DNA from 4 places in the Lacticaseibacillus sp. 53-4 genome. Region 1 is predicted to be linked to each of the others. Evidence: predicted binding sites of a transcription regulator. Region 1 holds the regulator's gene; each other region holds the start of a gene.
The links. The regulator LexA, encoded in region 1, represses DNA repair genes until DNA is damaged. The targets are predictions, from matches to a motif close to CNAACANNTGTTNG.
Positions count from the first base shown of each region.

Region 2: a site for LexA is predicted at 2,493-2,506, ahead of JUF21_RS04810 (ATP-dependent DNA helicase). Genes of this name have one in related genera too.
Region 3: a site for LexA is predicted at 1,289-1,302, ahead of parE (DNA topoisomerase IV subunit B). Genes of this name have one in related genera too.
Region 4: a site for LexA is predicted at 1,673-1,686, ahead of JUF21_RS00115 (Y-family DNA polymerase). Genes of this name have one in related genera too.

Region 1 covers NZ_BOLT01000005.1:35,959-40,156, forward strand. Annotated here, with positions in the region: gene JUF21_RS03270 (hypothetical protein) at 1-6, opposite strand, end outside; gene JUF21_RS03275 (AI-2E family transporter) at 3-1,181, opposite strand; gene JUF21_RS03280 (hypothetical protein) at 1,401-1,592, shown strand; gene lexA (transcriptional repressor LexA) at 1,715-2,341, shown strand; gene JUF21_RS03290 (hypothetical protein) at 2,499-2,972, opposite strand; gene JUF21_RS03295 (AEC family transporter) at 2,983-3,927, opposite strand; gene JUF21_RS03300 (5-formyltetrahydrofolate cyclo-ligase) at 3,982-4,198, opposite strand, start outside.
Region 2 covers NZ_BOLT01000008.1:30,418-34,615, forward strand. Annotated here, with positions in the region: gene JUF21_RS04805 (hypothetical protein) at 1-64, opposite strand, end outside; gene JUF21_RS04810 (ATP-dependent DNA helicase) at 42-2,420, opposite strand; gene JUF21_RS04815 (hypothetical protein) at 2,587-3,204, shown strand; gene JUF21_RS04820 (sulfite exporter TauE/SafE family protein) at 3,211-4,056, shown strand; gene JUF21_RS04825 (DUF1634 domain-containing protein) at 4,053-4,198, shown strand, end outside.
Region 3 covers NZ_BOLT01000004.1:12,705-16,902, forward strand. Annotated here, with positions in the region: gene plsY (glycerol-3-phosphate 1-O-acyltransferase PlsY) at 1-615, opposite strand, end outside; gene JUF21_RS02570 (GNAT family N-acetyltransferase) at 612-1,202, opposite strand; gene parE (DNA topoisomerase IV subunit B) at 1,496-3,508, shown strand; gene parC (DNA topoisomerase IV subunit A) at 3,508-4,198, shown strand, end outside.
Region 4 covers NZ_BOLT01000001.1:17,723-21,920, forward strand. Annotated here, with positions in the region: gene JUF21_RS00100 (hypothetical protein) at 1-139, shown strand, start outside; gene JUF21_RS00105 (branched-chain amino acid ABC transporter ATP-binding protein) at 152-733, shown strand; gene JUF21_RS00110 (aldo/keto reductase) at 758-1,600, opposite strand; gene JUF21_RS00115 (Y-family DNA polymerase) at 1,713-3,026, shown strand; gene JUF21_RS00120 (hypothetical protein) at 3,169-3,672, opposite strand; gene JUF21_RS00125 (ACT domain-containing protein) at 3,802-4,198, opposite strand, start outside.

The DNA of each region.
Region 1 (4,198 bases):
GTTCATTTTGAGTTATCTGCTTTCTCCTGCGAGGTGAGTTGCAGGGTCTTGTCGGGAACATCGCTGGGGTAGAGCCCGGAGACTTGCTGGTACCATCTGAACAGGCGCACCACCACGATCTTGATCACCGCAAAGCCGGGGATTCCCAAGATCACACCCACCAGTCCGAACATGGACCCTGCTGTCAGCAGGACCACGACAATGGTGATCGGGTGCATCTCTAGTTTACTCCCCATGACAAACGGGGAGATCAATTGCGTCTCGAGCAGCCACTCGATGAAGAAGACGACGATTACCGCGATGAACATCTTCGGCCCCTGAATGGCGCCCATGATCAGCGCTGGCACCATCGCGAGCGCGGAACCAAAGTAGGGGATCAGGTTCAACGGTGCCGCCAGCATCCCAAAGATCAGGCCGTAGCGCAGGCCGATGATCGAATAGCCGACCATGAAAATGATCCCGACGGCGATGGCGACGGTCAGCTGGCCTTGCACGTACGAGCCGACCTTGACGTTCATCTCGTGCAGCATGTCGCCAAAGCTCTTGCGCTGCTTGGTTGGGACCAGGTGCAGGATCATTGGCGTGAACTTGTTGCCCTCTTTGAGCATGAAGAACAAAATGATCGGCGCGGTCGCCACGGTAACCACCACGGTGCCGACAGTGGAGATGATCGAGGACAAGGACGACAGCGTCCCCGACAAGATGGTCGAGCCGCGCTTGGAGACCCAAGTTTGGATCTCGCCGGCGAACTGACTCAGCTGCTTGTCGCTGAAAATGTTCTGCTGGTTATTCAGGTCGGTGATCCACCGGACGAACTCGTCCCAGTAAGTCGGAGTCGCATTAATGAAGCTGCGCAGCTGGCTTTCGATGGGCGGCACAACGCGAGTGATGGCTAGGACGATCAGCCCAATCACGAGGAGGAAGACCAACGCGATGGCCAGCAGTCGGTTGAGGCCGCGCTGATGCAGCCAGTTGACGACGGGGTTGAGCATGTAGAACAGGATTCCGGCGAGGATGAACGGCGGGGCGACGATGCTCAGAAAACTGACCACAGGCTGAAACACCCAGGCAATTTTGGTGAAAATAAAAATCGCGAGCAACGCGAGCACCAGATCGACCAGGATCACGGCAAACTTGTTGTTTAAAAACCGCTGGTAAAACTGTGAGCGTTTCGTTTGCATGCGCGCACCCCTTTGAGTTTGTTGACTACTTCTATGATACCTAAATGAGGGGGTGAAAGCGAATCCGGCGCAAGGCTGATTTGTTTGTGAATTGTAAAGAATAAATGCCAAGTGCCGGCCGAATTGCCCCGAATGTAAATTGATTATATACAGAACCTTTACAAAAGCAAGATTTCGGGTATAATCAGAACTATCAAAATTACGAGAGGGGGGCGTCCAATGAGTATGAAAGTCATGAAGTGGAGTCTGCGCGCATTGATCGCAGTGACCGTGGTCCTGCTAGTCATCAATACCGTGCTCGGAATCGGGCTGATCGCAGTCGACATGTTGTTCGGCGGCGTCTACCTGATGCAGCGCAATAAGTGCGACCGCCGGCAGCTGCACCGGCTGGACCTGATGCATCGCTTCTAGGGTTCACATGAGACCGCTTGGGCGGTCTTTTTTGATGCTTTCCTAAGCTGCGGTCCTTTTGCTTGCAAACAAGCGTTCCCGCTGGTATGATAAAGAAAACTAGAGAGCGGAGGCGGACGGCCATGCCATCCCAAGCAAGTCAGAAACGTTGGAAGCAGATCCTACACACGATTCATGATTCAATTCAAACCAATGGGTTTCCACCAACCGTGCGGGAAATCGGCAAAAACGTGGGCCTCAGTTCCAGCTCCACGGTCGCCGCGTACCTCGACCGGCTCCTGGCGGAAGGCTACATTGCCAAGGACCCGGCCAAGCCGCGCACGCTGATGCTGACCAAAGCCGGCTTGTCATACATCGGGATTGCCGAAGAAGGCATCCCAATCGTCGGTACGGTTGCCGCCGGGGTGCCGATCACCGCGATTGAGAACATCGATGGCTATTTTCCGATTCCAGATGATCTGGAGTACATTGCAGATGACCTGTTTATCCTGGAAGTTTCCGGTTCGTCCATGATCAAGATCGGCATTCTGGATGGCGACAAGCTGATCATCAAGAAGCAGGAAACCGCCGAGAACGGTCAGATTGTGGTCGCCATGACCCAGGACGACGAGGCGACGGTCAAGCGCTTCTACCGCGAAAACGGCGGTGTGCGGCTGCACCCGGAAAATGATTCCATGTCGGACATGTACTTCGACGACGTCTCCATTCTGGGTGTGGTCGTTGGCCTGTACCGCAGCGAAGTTAAATAAGCACAAACGTCAAAAGGCTGAGCCATCAAGCGGGTTTAGCTCAAAGCACAAGCGCCCCTGCGCCACGATTTGTTTTTAAAATCGCGGTGCAGGGGCGTTTGTGCGCTTGGACGTTGCTTTATGGAACGCGACTAAGCAATTTTGGCTTACTTTCTCTTTAATGTTTAATGGTGCTGAGGTCGTCGTTTTTGACCTGCCGAAACAGGGGCCCGTCCGGCAGTTGTTTGATCTTGGTCGCACTGAGCTTCTGGAAGACCCATGTGCTGCTTTGCGCATTCGGCTGCGCGCGGCCGGTGAAAGTGTATGTGTGCTTGCACAGGACCAGCCTGGCGGCAAACACCCCGGCACTGGCCGTCGCATAACCGGCCTGAGCCTGCGAATAGCGCTGGACGTCCACAAAGTAGCCATCAGTTGAGGCGGTGATCTGCAGGACTTCACTCGCATCCGCAGTGTTGACCCAGTAGTGGCCGATCAGATCATCCATGCCGGCCTTGGTGTTGGGCCGTTTTTTCGGTGCCGCCTGTTTGCTGATTTTGACGCTGCTGCTCGAGCTGGTTTGCGGCGCTTTTTTTTGACTGCCGCAGCCGGCGAGGACCAGCACCAGCGCAGCGCTAAGCAGAATTTTCTTCAATGTATTTACCTCACAGATGTTGCACTAAGGTCATGACGATTGGGATCACCACGATGGCAAACAGGGTGGTTGCGGAGACGGTGATCGCGGCGTTTTTCGAATCGGCGCCGTACAGCTTGGCGACGACCGGGGCGTTAGTCATGACCGGCATGCAGGACTGCAGGATGAAGACTTGCTTCATGAGCAGCGGGACCGGGGCGAAGGCGACCAGCGCGTACATCACCAGCGGCGCAAAGACGAAGCGCCCAGAGAACACGCCGAGCAGTTCGCGGTCGAAGCGGATGTTTTTGATGCCGGCCTGGTACATCGCGATGCCGATGAAGAACATGGAGCCCGGGATGGTCAGGTCACCAACGTAGCCTAAAGTGGCCGAGAGAAAGCTCGGCAGCTGCACATGCAGCAGGACGAGCACGACGCCGACCATGAAGCCCAAAAGCGGCGGCGAGAAAATTTTCCCCAGCGTCTGCTTGAGGTCAAAGTGGGCGGCGTGCGGGCCGTCGCGCTGGATCAAGTAAACCCCGATCGTCCAGAAAATGGTGGTGTTGGCCATGTAGTAAACCAGCACATACGGCACGCTTTTCGGCCCAAACAGCGCCAGGTTGACCGGCAGGCCGATAAACACCGTGTTGGAGTTAAAAAACATGGACTTGAACAGGCCGCGGCGCTTGGGGTCAACGCGAATCACGCGCGCCACCACAAAGGACAGGGCAAACAGGACGGCCATCGACAGCACTGGAAAGCGCAGGTCCGGCAGCAGTGCCGCCAGCTCCCTTGCGGAAAAGCGCGAGCAGATGGTTTCGATCATGTAGGCGGGCAGGGCGACCTGGGTGACGACCTTGGCGATCACACGGCTGGAGCGGTCGTTGAACCACCCCAGGGCGGTCAGCCCGTAGCCGATGGCGACCAGGATCAAGATCTCGGAGACCCCGCCTAAACTTGAGAGAAAACTAGTCAAAAAATTACTCCTCACATGCGGCAAACACCTTGCCGCTGGTTTTTCGCTGCGAGACTAAACGGTCAGCAGCGTTTGGATCAGGACGTCGAAAGCTTCGACCGGCCACGCCGGCGCGGCAAAATTCATGACACTGGGGACCAAAGCGACGGTGGGGCCATCGTACTTCGCCAAGAAGCGGTCGTAGTAGCCGGCGCCAAAGCCGATGCGGGCGCCGGTGGCCGGTACGAAGGCGACCCCGGGCACGATCACCAGGTCGGGGTGCTGATCGACT
Region 2 (4,198 bases), on a different contig from region 1:
CCCCCAGGTCTTCCCAGTAGGCGTACAGCGTTTTTTCCAAATCAAGCGTTAGGGGTGTTTTCACGATGAGCCTCCCAAAAGTCGGTCAGTTGCGCGGCCATGTCGTCAAGGTCAGTGGCGACGGTGGCATGGGTCCAGTGCGGCGGAAACAGCGGCGCGTATCGCGGCCCGGCGAAGCGGCTGTCGGCCAGCAGCACGACGCCGACGTCCTTGGCCCCGCGGATGACCCGCCCGCCGGCCTGCAGGACATTGTTGAAGCCGGGCAGCTGGTAGGCGTAGGCAAACCCGTCCTGGCCCTGCGCGTCAAAATACGCACGCAGGCGGTCGGTTTCTGCGTTCAGGCCGGGCAGGCCGACGGTGACAATGGCGACGCCGATCAACTGGTCGCCGCCCAGGTCGATGCCTTCGCTGAAAATCCCGCCGAGCACGGCAAAACCGACCACGGGACTGGGGTCATCGCGAAACCGGGCCAGAAACGTGGTGCGTTCGTCGCTGGTCATGCTGCCGCCTTGCACGACGGTGGCCAAGTCCGGGTTGGCAGCCTTGAAGGCGTCGGCGACGGTGGTCAGGTAGCTGTGCGACGGTAGGAAGATCAGGTAGTGCCCAGCTTTGGTGCTGACCATCATAGTGAGGCTGGCGATCAGCGCCGGCAGGCTGGACTCGCGATTGCGATAAGTCGGGGTGATAAAATTGGTGACCAACACCTTGAGGTTTTCCTGGGGAAACGGCGACGGTAGGCGGTAGGCCAGCGACTGGTCGCGGCCGCCGAGAATGTCCTGATAGTAGGGCAAAGGCGACAGGGTCGCTGAAAATAGCACGGCGCCGCGGCCTTTGTCCAGACAGTCCGAGATGAACTGGCTGGGATCCAGGCACAGCTCCTTGAGGTGGATGGCCCCGGCCGCGTTTTCAATTTCCGTTTCGTAGGCGTCGTTGTAGTAATCAGCGATGCGCAGGTAGCTGGTGGCGCTGAAGAACACTGGCAGCACCTGATCGACGACGGCCTGGTCACGCGTGTCGGGGTCCTGGCCCAGCCAGTCGTGCACGGCGCTGGTGAAGCCGGTCAGCTGCGCGATGAAGTCGTCGAGCTGTGGTTTTTGAAACGTCAGCGGCTGGTCATTGACTGTCAGGCGCACGGCGTCAAAGGCGGTCAGGACCTTGGACAAGGCGCCTTTGACTGGCGGCAGACCCTTGCCCTTTTGCTTATCGATTGCAGACCGTAACGTGGCAAAATCGGTGTCGAGCAGCTCGGCGCTGTACATTTCCCGCGCCCTTGCCACCAGGTTGTGCGCCTCGTCGATCAGGAAGAAGTTGCCGGTGTCCGGCTCGGCAAAGAAGCGCTGCAGGAACACCGCCGGGTCGAACAGGTAGTTGTAGTCGCAGATGATGACATCGCAAAACAGGCTGACGTCCAGCGAAAACTCGAAGGGGTCCAGCGTGTGCTTCTTGGCGTACTGCTCGATCACCGGCCGCGTGATGGCGTCCTCGTGGCCCAACAGATCTTTCAGCGCCGGCTTGAGGCGGTCGTAGTAGCCGAGCATGTAGGGGTTGATGCTGGGGTCGTCGGGCTCGTCGGCAAAGGTGATGGTGTCCTTGGCCGTCAGCGTGATGCTTTTGGCGTGCAGGCCGTGTTTGGTCATCAGCGCCATCGCCTCTTCGGCCACGTGCCTAGTGCTTTGCTTGGCGGTCAGGTAGAAGGTGCGCTGGATGAGCCCGGCGCCCATCGCCTTGATCACCGGAAACAGCGTCGAAATGGTTTTGCCGGTGCCGGTCGGGGCCTCGACAAACAGCCGCGTCGAATTGGCGACGGTGCGATACACCGCCGCGGCCAGTTCGCGCTGCCCTTTGCGGTACACCGGGAAGGGAAACGGCAGCGGCTCAATGCTGGCGTCGCGGCGGACGACAATGTCGCTGCGCATTTTCAGCCAGTCACCAAAATCGTTCAGCAGGTCCTGAAAATCATCGGCGAGCTCAGCCGCGGTTTTGACCTCGGTGAAGCGCGTGATTTGGTCGGTGGTGGTTTGGTAGTAGATCAGATCCAGCTCGACTTCGGCCAAGTCCCGCTCGTCGCACAGAAAATGGCCGTAGACCCGGGCCTGCGCCCAGTAGCGGTCCTTGGTGTTTTGGGTGACGTCGGCCCAGTCGCGCGCTGAGGTTTTGATCTCCTCGACCACGGTACGCTTCTTGCTGGTGTCCACGCCGTCTGCGCGTCCGTCGATGGTGTAGGCCACACCGTTGACCGTGACCGTCTGGGCCAGGTAGACTTCCTTTTCATAGTTGCCGTCATGGGCGGCCTGCAGGCGGCGGTGGATCGAAGCGCCCAGCATGGCGGTGTTATTGGAATTGGTGGTGACCGGGTCCAGGTCACCGGTGCGGACGGTGAGTTCGACGAGCTCGCGCACGCCAATGCGGTTGTCTGCCATGAGAACGCTCCTTTCTTAAGCAATTTTAACCGGCGCAGTGAAACTCGTCGCGCCGGCTTTTCCTTCCAGTATAAAACGGATGTTCGGGCTTGAAAAGGGAAGCCGGCTTGAACCGAGCCGCTTACATAGGATATGATGGCCAAAGAATAAGTAAAGAGGGATAAACATGGAAATCAACGTGAAGGCTTTTCAGGAAGCCATTGAAGCGGAAAACTTCGAGCAGACCAATTATCCAATCACCGAGGCAGCGGCGACGTCCGATATCGAAAAGGCCCTGGCGCCGGTGTTTAACGACGTGGACCAGGCGCTTTCAACCGGCAAGCTCATTTCGGCGCAGCTGACGATTGCAGGGGATGAGCCCACCTATGTTCGGATCGAAACCGGCATCATCAACCTGCCGTTTGAGGACAGCAAGAAGGTCACCAACTTCCTCGATGCGGACAAAGAAACGCCAATCGACCTCAACCTGATCGTGGTGTCGCCATACGTCAACGCGTCTGGTCTCCGCATCGATGAGATCGCGACGGCGGACGCCTACCTCGCCGATAAGCGGGCCAACATGGCGGCGGTTGCGGCCGAGGTCCACGAAAAGCTGGCCGTCATCAAGACGACCCGTGAGGCGCCAAAGCCAATCGTCAAGGAAGTCCCGGCGAGCCGCGCCAAGACCACCCGCAAAACCACCACGCGGCGCACGGCGGCCAAGAAGCCGGCGACCCGCAAGCGCACGACGCGCAAGCCCGCGGCCAAAAAGCGCAGCACGACTAGCCGCAAAAAGGAGGACTAGCCGATGGTGGGTCAAGCACTTTTGCTCGCCGGCGTTGGCCTGATGGCTGGCATCCTGGGCGCCTTGCTGGGGCTGGGCGGCGGCATCATCATCACGCCGGTGTTGACGTTGATGATGGGTCTGCCGATCCAGTACGCGATCGCCGCCAGCATTGTCGCGGTCATCGCCACCTCCAGCGGCGCCACCATCGCGTACCTCAAGGACGACATGCTCAACCTGCGCGTCGCGATGTTTTTGGAAATTGCGACCACGGTTGGCGCGGTGCTCGGCGCGATTTTAACCGGGTTGTTCAACGCCAACATCCTGTACTTCCTGTTCGGGGCGCTGCTGCTGTTTTCGGTTTACAACATGATCCGCAAGATGCTGATGAAGCCGGAAAACATCAAGGCGCCGGTGCCGGACAAGGCGGCCGAAAAATTGAATCTGAACGGCGAGTACTTCGACAAAAGCACCGGTCAACGCGTTGAGTACCAGGTCACGAATGTCCCAGGCGGGTTTGCCATGATGTTCGGTGCCGGGCTGGCATCTGGTTTGCTGGGCATCGGGTCTGGGGCCTTCAAGGTCCTGGCAATGGACACCATCATGAAAATGCCGCTGAAGCCGTCGACTGCCACGTCAAACCTGATGATGGGGGTCACCGCTGCCGCCAGTGCGACCGTGTACTTTTTCAACGGCTCGCTGCAGCCGCAAATTGCCGCGCCGCTGGCGATCGGTATCCTGATTGGCGCCACGCTCGGCACCCGGCTGATGCAGATCATGCCGACCAAGGTGCTGCGCTGGATCTTCATTCCGGCGATTGGCTACATGGGCCTGCAGATGCTGCTTAAAGGATTCGGGGTGAACATCGGATGAACCAGAAAATCGAAACCGAAACCAAAGACATTGAGCTGATCATCGGCAAGATCCTGCGCATCGGCGTGATCGTCGCCGCGACCGTGATCGGGATTGGCCTTCTGATGTTCCTGATTGAAGGCACCGGCGGTTATCCAGCCGG
Region 3 (4,198 bases), on a different contig from region 1:
AGCCTTGCGCTTGCGCAGGTACTGGCCGAGCCCGAACGGCACCATGTTTTCAGTGCCGTTTTTGATGCGGGCAAAGTTGGCGCGGTGGCGGATCATGATCAGCACCCAGATCAGCGCGGCCACCGCCGTCAGGATCCAGTCATGCATAAACAGCGTCGCAATGGTGATCAGGAACATCCCCAGCGTTGAGGCCACCGACACCATGCTGGACAGCAGCACCAAGCTGATGAACACCGCGCAGCAGAACAGAAAAAACGGCGGGTTGTAGGCCAGCGCGATGCCGGCAGACGTGGCGACCGCCTTGCCACCCTTAAAGCCGATGAAAATCGAGCAGGTGTGGCCGAACACGGCGGCCAGCCCGACCAGCAGTACCAGCCAGTGGGGGTGCAGACCGAACAACATCGGCAGGCTGGCGCCCAGCGTGCCTTTGAGAATGTCCATCACCAGGACGATGGTGCCGCCGACCGGCCCGAGGACGCGGTAAGCGTTCGTTGTCCCGATGTTGTGGGAGCCAGCGGTGCGGATGTCCTGGTGGAAAAAGGCGCGGCCGACCCACACCCCGCTGGGGATGGAGCCAATCAGGTAGGCCAGGATGAAGCATAAGGCGAGAATCATGACTGAGGTCCTTTCTTAGCAAATGATTTAGCCGTCAACCGCATGGTGAAGGTCGTGTGCGGCCGGCCGTCGAGCGTGAGGTCGTTTCCGATGGCCCCCGTTTGCCTGAAGCCAACTTTGCGGTAGACGTGCTGGGCCCGCGGGTTGAAGTCGAACACGTCGAGGGTGAGCGCGGCCAAGTGCAGGTAGGTGAAGGCGTGAGCCGCCATCAGCTTCAGCGCGATGGTGCCGATGCCGTGGCTTGTCGCATCGTCGGCGATGAGGACGCGCAGGTTGCAGGTGTTGTGCGCGGCGTCATACTCGTTCAAGACGACCTCGCCGACCAGTTGCCCACTGGCTTCGATCGCCAGGTCCAGTCGGTCCGGTTGCTGATTACGCGTTTGGTACCAGTTAATAATCTTGGCCGTTTCCTTTTGATCCGCCGGAAAGCGGTCCGCTGCACTCGGGGTTTTGGTCAGCGCACCGGTGTACAGGTTTACCTGCGGCAGCGCCAAGATGTCAAGCATTCGCGGAATGTCTGCGGCGCGAAACGCCCGCAGTGTCACCGGCCCCTGAGTGAGGGTCGGTTTGGTGAGAAAATCTGGCATGGAAACCACCTTTGATGATGCAATATCAGTGTTTTCAGTTTACCATTTTTTGACGCCAAGGCGAATCTTGCGTAAAATAGGTTATCCGAACAAGTATTCGCTGCTTGCAGATCAGCAGCGAGTTTTCGCGAAATCAATCACTGGCCGAAAAGCAGGGCCCGGCCGCGGCGTTGCGCCAGGCAGGCTAGCCGGCTTGCTTAGGCCGCGCGGCTTAGCACCTTGGAAAAATAGCTTTCATATGAGGCCGCGTCTGGTGTATTGTAATTGAAGTTGCACGAAAAGAGGAGCATTTAATGGCAAAAGCAAGAGAAGCATACACCGATTCATCGATCCAGGTGCTGCATGGCCTGGAAGCCGTGCGGAAGCGGCCGGGGATGTATATTGGCTCAACTGATGCCCGTGGGCTGCACCATCTGGTTTACGAAATCGTCGACAACTCAGTCGATGAGGCCCTCGCTGGGTACGGGGACACCATCGCCACGACGATTCACGAGGATAACTCGATCACCGTCAAGGACCATGGCCGCGGCATGCCGACGGGGATGCACGCGTCTGGCAAGCCGACCATCGAAGTCATTTTGACGGTGCTGCACGCCGGCGGGAAGTTCGACCAGAACTCTTACAAGACATCTGGCGGCCTGCACGGGGTCGGCTCTTCCGTCGTCAATGCGCTGAGCGAGTCGCTGACCGTGCGGGTCGTGCGCGACAAGCAAGGCTTTGAGGAGCATTTCATCAACGGCGGCCATCCCGATGGCGGCCTGCAGAAATTGGGCAAGGTCAACGAGCCCAACGGAACGACCATCACGTTCAAGCCGGACCCGACGATTTTTCAAACGACGACCTACAACTTCGACACGCTGTCCGAGCGCCTGCGCGAATCGGCCTTTTTGATGAAGAACATTGTCTTCACCCTGACCGATGAGCGCACCGGCCGCGCCGAAACGTACCATTATCCCGACGGCCTGGTCAGCTTCGTTAAGTACCTGAACGAGGACCGCGACACCGTCAGCCCCGTCTTCAATTTTGAAGGCGACAAGGACGGCATCATCGTGGACTTTGCCGGCCAGTACAACGACGGCTACTCCGAAAACACGATTAGCTTCGTCAATAACGTGCGCACCGGCGACGGCGGCACGCATGAAGTCGGCATGCGCTCGGCGCTGACCCGGGCGTTCAACGATTTTGCGCGCAAGGTCAACCTGCTGAAGGACAAGGATAAGAACCTGGAAGGCTCCGACGTTCGCGAAGGCCTGGCCGCGGTGCTGTCCGTGCGCATCCCCGAGGAGATCCTGCAGTTTGAGGGTCAGACTAAGGGTAAGCTGGGCACGCCCCAGGCTCGCGCCGCCGTCGACTCGGTGATTTACGAGAAAATGAGCTTCTGGCTCATGGAAGGCGGCGACGACGCGCAGGAGCTGGTCCGCAAAGCGCTGCGTGCTCGTGAAGCGCGTGAGGCCGCACGCAAGGCCCGCGATGACTCCCGCACCGGCAAGCGCAAGAAGAAGGACCAAGGCCTGCTGTCAGGCAAGCTGACCCCAGCGCAAAGCAAAAACGCCGCGAAAAACGAGCTGTACCTGGTCGAAGGGGATTCGGCGGGCGGCTCGGCCAAGCAGGGCCGCGACCGCAAGTTCCAGGCCATCCTGCCGCTGCGAGGCAAGGTGTTGAACACGCAAAAGGCCAAGCTTCAGGACATCGTCAAGAACGAAGAAATCAACACGATGATCTACACCATCGGCGCCGGCGTCGGGGCGGAGTTTGACGTCAAGCAGGCCAACTACGACAAGGTCATCATCATGACCGATGCTGATACCGACGGCGCCCACATTCAAGCGCTGCTGCTCACCTTTTTCTACCGTTACATGCGGCCGCTGATGGACGCTGGCAAGGTCTACATCGCCCTGCCGCCGCTTTACCGGCTGCAAAAGGGGAAGGGCGCCAACATCAAGATCGCCTACGCCTGGACCGATGAGGAACTGGAAAAAGAAACCCAGAAAATGGGCAAAGGCTACGTTTTGACCCGGTTCAAAGGCTTAGGCGAAATGAACGCTGACCAGCTTTGGGAAACCACCATGAATCCGGAAACCCGGACGCTGATCCGGGTGCGGGTCGATGATGGCGCCCTGGCCGAACGCCGGGTCACCACGCTGATGGGCGACCGCGTAGAGCCGCGGCGCGAGTGGATCGAGCGTAACGTCGACTTCGACATGGACGAGGAAGGCTCGATCATGGAAACGAAGACCACCGACCACAGCAACATGCAATTCGGCGTCGAGCAGATCAAAAAGCAGATTTCGAAGAAGGGTAAGTAATGGCAAATCACATTCAAGAAATGACGCTCGAAGAGGTCATGGGGGAGCGGTTCGGCCGCTACTCCAAGTACATCATTCAAGAGCGCGCCCTACCGGATGTGCGCGACGGCTTAAAGCCGGTTCAGCGCCGCATCCTGTTTGCGATGAACCAGGACGGCAACACGTTTGATAAGGGCTTTCGCAAGTCCGCCAAGTCCGTCGGGAACGTCATGGGTAATTTTCACCCCCATGGCGACTCGTCGATTTACGAGGCGATGGTGCGCTTGTCCCAGGATTGGAAGCTGGAAGAGCCGCTGATTGAAATGCACGGGAACAACGGCTCGATGGACGGCGATCCGCCGGCCGCGATGCGCTATACCGAAGCCCGGCTGTCCAAAATCTCCGGCGAGCTGCTGAAGGACATCGACAAGGATACCGTGGAAATGGTCCTGAACTTCGATGACACCACCGAAGAGCCGACGGTGCTGCCGGCCGCTTTTCCTAATCTGCTGGTCAACGGTGCGACGGGGATTTCCGCGGGGTACGCGACCGACATTCCGCCGCACAACCTGCGCGAGGTCATTAACGCGCTGTTGTACCTGATGAAGCATCCGGACGCCAGCCTGGATGACCTGATGAAGTTCGTTTTGGGCCCCGATTTTCCGACCGGTGGCATCATCCAAGGGCTCGCTGGCATTAAGCAGGCTTACG
Region 4 (4,198 bases), on a different contig from region 1:
TTATGGCTTTGTCCCGACCCTGCTGACCGGGTGTGGCACGATTATTTTAGGGCAAGGTACTGCCGCGCTTGCCGAATTGAGTTTACTCAGGCGGCAGCTGCTGCACACCGCGTCTTCAACCGATCAAGTCAATTCTTAAGGAGCCTTGTCTATGACGCTTTTTCATCCCCAAATGGCACAAAGTTTCCGCGATCATGTTCAGACCCTCTTCGCGCCGGGAACCACCAGTTTTGTCTTTGTTTCCGCTGACTCGCTGAGTCAGACGTTCGCCGCCTACACCCAGGCTTTTGTCAGCGGCGGCTGCACCAAGGCGCTGGCCCTGGTCGATGAAACCGACACCGGCATCGTGCCCTATCTGTCGGTCCGCGCCAACCTGCTCATCAACAGTCGCGGCCCGGCCCTGAACCAGCTGCCCGAAGCGCTGCGCCAAGACACCCTGTTCTTAGATCAGCCCGCAAGCCAGCTGACCCCAGCGGAAAGTCTTTATGTCCAATTCTTCCGCGGCCTCATGGGCAAACGGTCCGTGATTTTGGCCAAAGGGTTGCCCGCCGTAATGGTGCCGACCGAGACGCGTGCCTTTCTGAGATTCGCCAACCAGGCGCTGGCAGGCACCCACTCACGGTTTGTGATTCTCACGGCCGATCAAAGCTTGATCGACGCCCATCCAGACCACAGCTTCACCCGCGCCCCCAGCTTGGCAGCCGCGTCAGATGGCACCAAAAAACACGCCTAAAAATCAGGCGTGTTTTTTATTGTCTCAGTACCGGTTATTGTCCTCACCTGGTGCGGTGTCCTTCAGGCTGTCCAGCGTCTTCATGTCTTCAGCACTGAGCGTAAAGTCCAACTCGGTGTTAGCTTTAATGTGCGCCGGGCTGGTCGCCTTTGGCAGCGGCAGGAGCCCTTTTTGCAGGACGTAGCGGATCGCCACCTGAGCCACCCCGGTGCCGTAATGCGCAGCCACGGTTTTGACCGCATCATTGTTGAGCAAGAAGCCGGTTGCCAGCGGTGAAAAGGCCTCGACCAACAGGCCGTTCTCCTTAGCACACTGGACGTTGTCATCTTCGGTAAAACCGATGTAATACTGCAGCTGCAGCGCCATTGGCTTGATCTTGCAGTGCGCGTACAGGTCCTCCTGGTCGCGCACGTTGAAGTTAGAAATCCCAATCGCACGCACTTTTTTACTGGTGTAGAAGGATTCCATCTGGGCCCACACCGTCCGGTTCTGCACCCGGTAGTCGGCCCCAAACTCCTCCCACGGCCACGGGGCGTGGATCAGGTACATGTCGATGTAGCCGAGGTCCAGCCGCGCCATGGACTCCGCAAAGGCTTGTTGTGCTGCCTCCGCCGTCTTCGCACCTGCCGGAAGCTTCGAGGTCACGAAAATCTGATCGCGAGGGATCCCAGAATCGCGGATCGCCTTGCCCACGCTTTCCTCGTTGCCGTAGCCATGGGCCGTATCAATGTGCCGATAACCCTGGCGCAACGCCTCAGTCACCGCCTGATAAGCCTTGTCTCCATTAGGAATCTGCCAGGTCCCAAAGCCGACCTGCGGGATCTTGACCCCATTTGGCAGGGTGTATGAATCTGTTAATACTGACATTCTTTCACCTCATTTTTTAATCTGAACATTAAAATTATAGCACTCACTGCGAATCAAATTGCTTGCCAAAATAGAACGTTTGTTCGTATAATGAACCTCGAGGTGATTGGCGATGAGTGAACCGTCTATTTATGCAAACGAGCCGCACCGGGTCGTTTTTTTAATCGATAATAAATCCTTCTACGCTTCCGTTGAGGCGGTCGCCCGCGGCTGGGACCCGCTGAAGGTCGCCTTAGTCGTCATGTCTGAGCAGGAAAATACCAACGGCGGCCTGATTCTGGCCACCTCGCCGATCGCGAAGAAAGAGTACGGCTTGCAGGCAAACGTCAGCCGCCAGCGCGACCTGCCCGATGACCCGAACCTGATGGTGGTCCCGCCGCGCATGAACCTCTACATCCAGCGCAATCTGCAGATCAACGACATCTTTCGCCGCTTCGTCGCCGATTCGGACCTGTGGCCGTATTCGATCGATGAGTCGGTGCTGGACCTCACGCACTCCTGGCGCCTTTTTGGCAAGACGCCACGGGAAGTCGCCAAGCGCATCCAGAAGGCGGTGTACCATGCGCTGGGCCTTTACACCACCGTCGGCATTGGCGAAAATCCGGTCCAGGCCAAGATTGCCTTGGATGTGTACGCCAAACATCAGCCGGATCTCATTGGCGAGATCTCCTACGCCACGGTACCGGAAAAGCTGTGGTCGATCGACGACATGACTGCCGTGTGGAGCATCGCCGACCGCACCGCCGCGCATCTTAGGCGGCTGGGCATTACCACGATTTACGAGCTGGCGCACGCTAACCCTTACCTACTGGAACAGGAAATGGGTATCATCGGCCAGCAGCTGTTTGCCCTGGCCTGGGGCATCGATCGCACCACCATCGCCAAGCGCGTGGTGACTAGAGCACCAAGCATCGGCAACTCACAAGTGCTGCCACGCGACTACGCGATTCAAAGCGAAATCGAGCTGGTGATCAAGGAAATCGGTGAGCAGGTGGCCGCCCGGCTCCGCCATCATCACAAGAAGGCCGGCAGCATCAGCCTCGGCATTGGCTTTTCCTATGCGGCCGCAGAGGCTTCAGGCAAAAGCGGCTTCAGCCACGCACTGCGCATTTTCCCCACCAATCGCAACGATGAGCTGAACGAAGCCCTGATCATGCTGTTTCGCCGCTACTGGCATGGCGAGGTGATCCGCAACATCGCCGTGTACACGGGCCGGCTGGGTCCAGACACCGGCGAGCAGCTCAGTCTTTTGCAACCGGTGGCCGAGCAGGTCCGCACGACCGATTTGGCCCGCACAGTGGACACACTGCGCACGAAATTTGGTTTCACGGCAGTCGTCTACGCCAAAAGTAAACTGCGCGGCGGCACCGCGATTCAGCGGGCCAGCCTGGTCGGCGGCCACAACGGCGGCAACAGCTACGAATGAGAACCCAAAATCGGCGCCAGACATAATAAATCAACGTCCAAGTACACAAGGGCCTCTGCATCGCGATTCTAAGAACGAACCGCGGCTCAGAGGCCCTTGTGTTTTGGGCTAAAACCGCTTTATGGCTCAGCCGCGTTTTCAGTTAAAGTGAGAAATGGTAATCCTGGTCATCCGCCAGGCGCATGACTTCCTCAACGTCCAGCCCGTACTGCTCGCTGACCTGATGCAGCAGGTAGTCGCGCAGCTCGTCGTGAAAGAATCCTTCAAGGGCGTGGTCGAAGGCGGAAAACCAGCTGCCCCCGTGGTGATGTGCGATGACGGTCTCATTTTGCAGCTGGCGCAAGATTTGACGACCGGTCAAGTTGATTTTGATTGTCAGCTCACGCTTGACCCCGTTATCCAGCACATGCAGCGTCGCCTGATGAAAATGGGCAAACCAGAGGCCCACCAACAGAAGCGCCGAAAGCAGCGGGACACCAATCAGTCCCAGAACAAGCAGCGGCGGTACCAGCCCCAAGGCAATCGGGGCGCTGACCCCCGCAAAAACCACCGAGATCAGTAGAATCATTGCCACCAGCAAAAGCGCCGGCAGTACCGCGACCAGTGCGAATAAAACACCACAAAACAGCTTCACAATCCGGCTCATTCAGAAAAGCCCCCCAACGACAATAATCGTCTCAGACAACGCAGGTCACTCCCATAACCCACGTTTGTACTTGCAAATTAGAATATACCTCATTAAATTCACTTGCAAGTTTAATCTAACGATTTGGCGCTACTCCACTGAGATCAGAGTCACATCGGTCACTCCGCGCGACTTTTTCAAGGCGGCGAGCAGACTGTCAACCGTGCCGGTCAGGTTACTGATATCGAAAGAAATCACGACGCTGGCCCAGTCGTGAATCGGAATGTTCTGGTTAATGGTGATAATCGACGCATCGGCGTTGGACAGCGTCGTCAAGACCTCAGACAGGATCCCGCGATCATGGTGAAGCATCAGCGAAATCACGGCCTTGCGCTGAGCCAGACCGGCGTCAGGCAGGAACACATAATCCTTGTACTTGTAATAAGTCCCCCGGGAGATGCCCACCTGCTTGACCGCTTCTGAAACCTGGCGGACCTGACCGTTTTCAATCATCGTCCGGGCCGCGATGACCTTCTCAACCACGTCA